Regions from separate parts of the Kineosporia sp. NBRC 101677 genome, predicted to be linked through region 1. Evidence: riboswitches for the same ligand, from Rfam matches in the RefSeq annotation. Region 1 holds a riboswitch; the other holds the start of a gene.

Region 1 (3,777 bases):
AACGTGCAGCCCGTCCCGGATCTGGGCGTCCTTGACCTGGCAGAGCCAGCCGTCCAGGTGCAGGATCATGTCGTCGAACTCGGCCTCGTGCGGCCGCTCGGCCAGGCCCAGGTCGTGGTCCAGCTTGGCGGCGTGCATCAGCGTCCAGATCTGGGTCTGGATCTGCGGGGCCTTGGCCGGGTCCATCGCGGTGACCGCGGCGTACTCGTCCAGAAGCTGTTCGAGCCGGGCGATGTCGCCGTAGGAGTCGGCCCGGGCCATCGGCGGCACCAGGTGGTCGACCAGCGTGGCGTGCGCCCGGCGCTTGGCCTGGGTGCCCTCGCCCGGGTCGTTCACCAGGAACGGGTAGATCAGCGGCAGGTTGCCCAGCGCGGCGTCGGGGGAGCAGGAGGCCGACAGCGCGAGCGTCTTGCCGGGCGTCCACTCCAGGGTGCCGTGCTTGCCCAGGTGCACCAGCGCGTCGGCGCCGAAACCACCCTCGGAGACAGCCAGGTTCAGCCAGTGGTACGCCGCCAGGTAGTGGTGCGAGGGCGGCAGTTCCGGGTCGTGGTAGATGGCCACCGGGTTGTCGCCGAAGCCCCGCGGCGGCTGCAGCAGCAGCACGATGTTGCCGGAGACGATGGCGGCCAGCACGATGTCGCCGTCCGGGTCGCCGGAGGACAGCGCCCCGCCGGGCGGGTCGACGAACATCTCACCCGGCGCCGGACCCCACGACTCGACCACGGCCTCCTGCAGATCGGCAGGGAGCGTCTGGAAGAACCGGCGGTACACCGCGGCCGGGATCCGGACCGGGTTACGGGCCAGGTCCTCTTCCGACAGCCAGTCCAGGTCCTGCCCGCCGGCCTCGATCAGCCCGTGCACCAGCGCGTCGCCGTCCATCGCCTCGAGGCCGGGCAGCGCCTCGGAGCCTTCCAAAGGCCCGACATCGTAACCAGCTTCAGACAGCGCCTTCAGCAGCACCAGTGCCGAGGCCGGAGTGTCCAGCCCAACTGCGTTACCGATCCGCGCGTGCTTGGTCGGGTAGGCCGTCAGCACCAGACCGATGCGCTTCTGCGGAGCGGGCAGGTGCCGCAGCCGGGCGTGGGCCACCGCGATACCGGCCGCCCGCAGGGCGCGCTCCGGGTCGGCCACGTACTGCGTGAGGCCCTCGGAGTCGACCTCCTTGAACGAGAACGGCACCGTGATCAGCCGGCCGTCGAACTCCGGGATCGCCACCTGGTTGGCCGCGTCCAGCGGGATCAGGCCCTCGGAGTTCTCCAGCCAGCGCTCCCGCGAGGTCAGCGTGCTGATCGCCTGCAGGATCGGCACGTCCAGCGCGGCCAGCGCCCCGATGTCCCAGGTCGACTCGTCACCCCCGGCCGAGGCGTTGGCCGGCCGGTTGCCGCCCGCCGCCAGCACCGTGACCAGCAGCGCGTCGGCCGTGCCGAGCAGCTCCATCAGGTCGTCGGGGGCGGCCCGCAGCGAGGCACAGAAGATCGGCAGGGGCCGCCCACCGGCCTGCTCCACCGCCTGGCACAACGCCTCGACGAAGGCGGTGTTACCCGCAACGTGATGGGCGCGGTAGTAGAGCACCGCGATCGTTGGGCGCCCACTCTCGTCCTCAAGCAACGGACGCTCGAGCACACCCCAGACCGGCGTGCTGCGCGGCGGCTCGAAGCCGAAGCCGGTCAGCAGCAGGGTGTCGGTCAGGAACGAGTGCAGTTCGGTCAGGTTCTCCGGACCGCCCTCGGCCAGGTAGCCGTGCGCCTGGGTGGCCACCCCGACCGGCACCGTCGAGCGGCGCATCAGGTCGGCGTCGGGCAGCGCCTCGCCGGAGAGCACCACCACTGGCACGCCCTTGGCCAGCAGCGCGGCCAGGCCCTCTTCCCAGGCCCGGGTGCCGCCGAGCAGGCGCACCACGGTGACCGCGACGCCTTCGAGCAGGCCGTCCAGGTCTTCCACGGCCACCCGGTTGGGGTTGGCCAGGCGGTAGGGCACCTTGCTCGCGCGTGCGCTGAGCAGATCGGTGTCCGAGGTGGAGATGAGCAGCACAGTGGAGCGCTCGGGAGCCTCAAACGTCACGTACGTCCTCTTCCTCGCCGTCCGCGCGGCGGGTTGCTGCGGTGCGGCACAGTTTCCTGGCTCGGCGTCCGCGTGACGTCCCGGCCTTCCAGCCCTCACAGGCCGTGACCATGGAGTTCTGGAACGTCACTCAGCGCTCACAGTGGCGCGACCGCGCCGGATTCTCACCGGCTTCCTGTCCGCCACACCGCGGTTGCTTTACGGGGCCACTGTGCCAGCCCTCGGCAACCCGCCCAACCCCCGGCCGTGGAGCACCTAAGCTGACCGGGTGTTCGTCGTGCATGCGTGGTGGTCGATCTCTGCCAATGACCCCGCTGACGACGGCTCCCTGGTGCTCTGGGCCGAAGATCCACAGATTCGCACTGCCCCCGCCGAACGCACCGGCCGTCGGCCCAAGATCCGCGAGCACCCCTTCGACGTGCCCTCCGAGGAGCTCCGGCACACCATCACGGATGTCGCCGACCTGGTGGACGAAGGCTGGAAGGAGGGCACAGCCGACCTTGTGCTGCCCTCGTTCCAGCACGCTCCCGGCGGTTCGCCCGAGCTCCTGGACCTGCGTTCGGGCTGGCCCAGTGATCGTGCCGAGGGGGAGTCGGCGCGGCTGTTCCCACAGGTCCGCTGGCGGGTAAGGACGATTGCGGTGCCCGCCTGGCAGGCCCCCCAGGTGTTGCTGGGGTTAGGTAAAGAGCTTGAAGACGCCCCAACGCTCGGATCCGACGTCCGTCACCTTCTCGCTCTGCACCAGTTCGCAGAAAACCTGATCAGCCGCGGTCGCGTGCTTCCCGTCGTGCTGGAGACCCCCGACGGGCACGGAGTCGCTCGTTGGCGCCCGGTGATCACCGGGGACGACGGCGAATGGTTCCGGCATGTGGTGCACACTCTGCCCCCGTCCTGGAATGCCGAGGCCCCCGCCGACCAGAGCGCTGCGGCCGCAGTCGATGCCCTGGTCGACGTGGGAGTGCGGGGCAGGCTCGGGCCTGGCCCGGGTACGGGCGGGCTGGGGCTGCTGGGCTGGCGGCAGGCCCTGCACGGGCAGTACCCCGCGTTCCCGGCGAACCAGCGGCAGATGCGTCACCTGGTCGAGGGCCTGGACACCTGGCAGGCCGAGACGGTGCACGGCGGGCTCGTGCGGGCCGGCTTCCGCCTCTCCGAGCCCACCGACGACGACCTCGACAGCATCCTGCGCCCGGCCCGGATCGAACTGCGCCCGGCCGAGCTGGCGGCCCTGTGGCGGCTGGAGTTCGGCCTGCAGGACGCCGACCAGCCCGGCCTCTTCGTGTCCGCGCAGGACATCTGGGACCGGGAGCCGAGCCTGACCCGGCTGCGCCGCAACGCCCCGCGCCCGCAGGAGACGCTGCTGGCCGAACTGGGCCGGGCCCTGCGGCTCTACCCGGCCCTGCGTGATGCGCTGCTGCACGCGCAGCCCGTCGAGCTCCTGCTCGACAACGCCGGGGCCCACCACTTCCTCACCGAGGCGGCCGGTCTGCTGATCGGCGCAGGCTTCGGGGTGCAGCTGCCCGGCTGGTGGTCACGGCCGCAACGGCTGGGCGCGCGGCTGCAGGCCGGCACCAAGCCCCAGCCCGGAAGGGTCGAGGGCACACCGGTCTTCCGGCAGAACGACATCGTGGAGTACGACTGGCGGCTCTCCGTCGGCGACGCGCTGCTCACCGACGACGAGGTCGAGTCGCTGATCGAGGCCCAGGCGCCACTGGTGAA
Region 2 (3,777 bases), on a different contig from region 1:
CTCGTAGCCGATCTCGTACGCGTCCTGGTAGTACTCCAGGTTCTCGTTCGTCATGAACGGCGCCGGGTAGTACACGCGTCCGAGCTTGCCCTCCTTGCGGATCTCGATCTTGGAGACGATCGGGTGGATCGAGGAGGTGGAGTTGTTGATGTACGAGATCGAGCCGGTCGGCGGAACCGCCTGCAGGTTCTGGTTGTACAGGCCGTGCTCGCGCACCGCCTCGGCGAGAACCGCCCAGTCCTGCTGAGTGGGGATGGCGATTGAGGCGTCCTCGAACAACTGCTTGACGCGGGCCGTGCGCGGGACCCAGGCCTTCGAGACGTACTTCTCGAAGTACGAACCGTCGGCGTACTTCGACTTCCCGAACCCGGCGAAGCTCGTACCACGCTCTCGCGCCAGCAGGTTCGAGGCGCGGATGGCGTGGTAGGCCACCGTGTAGAAGTAGATGTTCGTGAAGTCCAGGCCCTCGTCCGAGCCGTAGAAGATGCGCTCGCGGGCCAGGAACCCGTGCAGGTTCATCTGCCCGAGGCCGATCGCGTGCCCGCCGGCATTGGCGCGCTTGACCGAGGGGACCGATTCGATGGACGTCTGGTCGGACACCGCGGTCAGCGCGCGGATCGCGGTCTCGATGGTGAGCCCGAAGTCGGGGGAGTCCATCGTGTGCGCGATGTTGAGCGAGCCCAGGTTGCACGAGATGTCGCGGCCGATGTGGTCGTACGACAGGTCGGTGTTGAACGTCGAGGGGGTGGAGACCTGCAGGATCTCCGAGCACAGGTTGGAGTGCGTGATCCGGCCCTCGATCGGGTTCGCGCGGTTGGCCGTGTCCTCGAACAGGATGTAGGGGTAACCGGATTCGAACTGCAGCTCGGCCAGGGTCTGGAAGAAGTCGCGAGCGTTGATCTTCTTCTTGCGGATCTGGCCGTTGTCGACCATGTCCCGGTAGTTCTCGCTGATGCTCACGTCGGCGAACGGCTTGCCGTACACGCGTTCCACGTCGTACGGCGAGAACAGGTACATGTCCTCGTTCTTCTTGGCCAGCTCGAACGTGATGTCCGGGATCACCACGCCCAGCGAGAGCGTCTTGATCCGGATCTTCTCGTCCGCGTTCTCCCGCTTGGTGTCCAGGAAGCTCATGATGTCGGGGTGGTGGGCGTGCAGGTACACCGCACCCGCGCCCTGGCGCGCGCCGAGCTGGTTGGCGTACGAGAAGGAGTCTTCCAGCAGCTTCATCACCGGGATCACCCCGGAGGACTGGTTCTCGATGTGCTTGATCGGGGCGCCGTGCTCACGGATGTTGCTCAGCAGCAGCGCGACTCCGCCGCCGCGCTTGGAAAGCTGCAGCGCGGAGTTGATGCCGCGGGCGATCGACTCCATGTTGTCCTCGATGCGCAGCAGGAAGCACGAGACCGGCTCGCCGCGCTGGGCCTTGCCCAGGTTCAGGAAGGTGGGCGTGGCCGGCTGGAAGCGGCCCGAGAGGATCTCGTCCACCAGCTGCAGGGCGAACGTCTCGTCGCCGTCGGCCAGGGCCAGGGCCACCATCGAGACCCGGTCCTCGAAGCGTTCCAGGTACCGCTTGCCGTCGAACGTCTTCAGCGTGTACGAGGTGTAGTACTTGAACGCGCCCAGGAAGGTCGGGAACCGGAACTTCTGCGCGTACGCGTGCTGGTACAGCCGCTTGATGAAGGCCCGGTCGTACCGGCCCAGCACCTCCGGCTCGTAGTACTTGTTCTCGACCAGGTAGTCGAGCTTCTCGTCCAGGTCGTGGAAGAACACCGTGTTCTGGTTCACGTGCTGCAGGAAGTACTGCCGCGCCGCCTCACGGTCCTTGTCGAACTGGATCTCCCCGTCCGGACCGTAGAGGTTCAGCATCGCGTTCAGCGCGTGGTAGTCGAGGCTCACCGGAGCGGTCTCGATGACCTGTAGGTCGTCCTTCAGACCGGCTGTCGTTGCCAAAATCGTTCCAATCCATCGCGGACGCGCTGCACGTCCTCAGTCGTTCCCATGAGCTCGAAGGCGAACAGGTACGGAACCTGGCACTTCGCCGAGATGATGTCGCCGGCCACGCAGTACGCGCTGCCGAAATTCGTGTTGCCCGCCGCGATCACCCCGCGCAACAGCGACCGGTTGCCCTCGTCGTTGAGGAACCGGACCACCTGCCGCGGCACCGCCCCGCCCTCGTTGCCCCCGCCGTAGGTGGGAACCACCAGCACGAAGGGGGACTGGGCGTGGAGCATGGGCTCGGTGGGGCGCAGCGGGATGCGCTCAGCCTCCACGTTCAGTTTCTGAACGAAACGATGCGTGTTCTCCGAGGCGCTGGAGAAGTAGACCAGCGAACTCACCGGATCAGGCGGGCTGGGCGGCCAGGGCCTTGATGCGGTCGGGGCGGTAACCCGACCAGTGCTCCTCGCCGACCACCACGACCGGGGCCTGGAGATAGCCCAGCGACAGCACGTACTCACGGGCCGTGTCGTCCTGGGTGATGTCGATGACCTCGTAGGCGAGGCCCGCCTTGTCCAGGGCGCGCTTCGTGGCGTCGCACTGCACGCAGGCCGGCTTGCTGTACACCGTAATCGTCATAGCTCTCTTTTCCCGATCTTCTGGAACCAGGTGCGCGAGAGCCGGAAGACGGCACAGCGGTGCCCAAGGAGGCAGTCTGCTGAGCCGTCCGGTTCCGTCCCGCGCGGCACCACGGACGCGCCCACCCTCATCGGGGCGGGCGCATCGCTGGCAGGTCTTCGGACTCGCGGGCATGCCGGGCCGCAGACCCAGCACCTAGTAACCGTCGCTTCCCAGACGCGCAGGCGCACCCAGTGCTGTTGACGGCGGTCGTTCCCACTCACCGCTGCGGGGCAGCCCCGGAGTCACACCGGGTTCCCTCTTACGACGGCCCACCTGGATGGCAGGACGAACCAGCAACATCACGCACCATATGCCGTAGGTGGCCGGGTGCGCCAACACCACATCTAGTGCGCGTGTCCTGATCGATGCCCTATAGCAGATGGGCGCGAAGAGCGGATCAGGTGTGTTGGCAGGCGGTGGCGAGCGTGAGGATCAGCGGTGCGAGAGTCTCGAGCGACAGAACGTGATCAGCGGTGTGGCGCGTTCCTCGGTCGCCGCGGGCGTCCGGGTGCTGAGCGGTGCTCTGCGAGGTGGCGGCAATCACGGTGTCGCTGAGGCGCGGCAGCGCACGGCACTGGACGTTCAGCCCTCGACGCCGGTGCTGTCGTGGCTCGATCCGACCGGCTTGGACTCCGGTGACCCTCGCTGGCGCAGGTAGATGGAGAACACGGCCATCGAGCCCACGGCCAGGAACTCCGACTGCCAGTTCTGCATGGTCCGGCTCCAGAAGTCCGGGGAGCCGAGATAGCCGGCCCAGCTCACCGGCGCCTGGAGCTGGGCGATCTGCTGCTCGTTGTAGGCCACCTGACCGGTCAGGGACTGCACGAACCAGCAGGCCAGGAAGATCAGCCCCATCACCAGCCCCAGGCTGTTCGAGTACAGCGCGCTCACCCAACCCCCGGCCCGGGCCAGGCGCGGAGACTTCGGGGTGATGTAGGCGCCGACCTTCTGGTCCTTGTCGCTCTCGCGCCCGGCCTTGTCCAGCGGCTTGGACTCGGGCGAACCGCGCTGCAGCAGCCACGTGGTGGCCACGATGAACAGCAGGAACTGCAGGAACTCGCTCTGCCAGTTCTCGGCCACGTCGGTGCCGAACGAGGACGAGGTCAGGTAGCGCCCCATCGTCACGGTGGCCAGCCCGTTGCTGACCTGCTCGGCGTT

What was found. Region 1 has a riboswitch for cobalamin ahead of cobN (cobaltochelatase subunit CobN). Riboswitches for the same ligand answer to the same signal wherever they lie in the genome.
Region 2: linked by a shared signal. The riboswitch ahead of nrdH (glutaredoxin-like protein NrdH) and the one ahead of cobN (cobaltochelatase subunit CobN) in region 1 are both predicted to bind cobalamin.

Annotation. Positions count from the first base shown of each region.
Region 1 is NZ_BSTA01000004.1:27,490-31,266, forward strand. Features, by position in the region: gene cobN (cobaltochelatase subunit CobN) at 1-2,061, opposite strand, end outside; cobalamin riboswitch at 2,091-2,262, opposite strand; gene QSK18_RS12735 (DEAD/DEAH box helicase) at 2,330-3,777, shown strand, end outside.
Region 2 is NZ_BSTA01000006.1:528,152-531,928, reverse strand. Features, by position in the region: gene nrdE (class 1b ribonucleoside-diphosphate reductase subunit alpha) at 1-1,953, opposite strand, end outside; gene nrdI (class Ib ribonucleoside-diphosphate reductase assembly flavoprotein NrdI) at 1,932-2,339, opposite strand; gene nrdH (glutaredoxin-like protein NrdH) at 2,344-2,577, opposite strand; cobalamin riboswitch at 2,710-2,929, opposite strand; gene QSK18_RS20480 (DUF6766 family protein) at 3,202-3,777, opposite strand, start outside.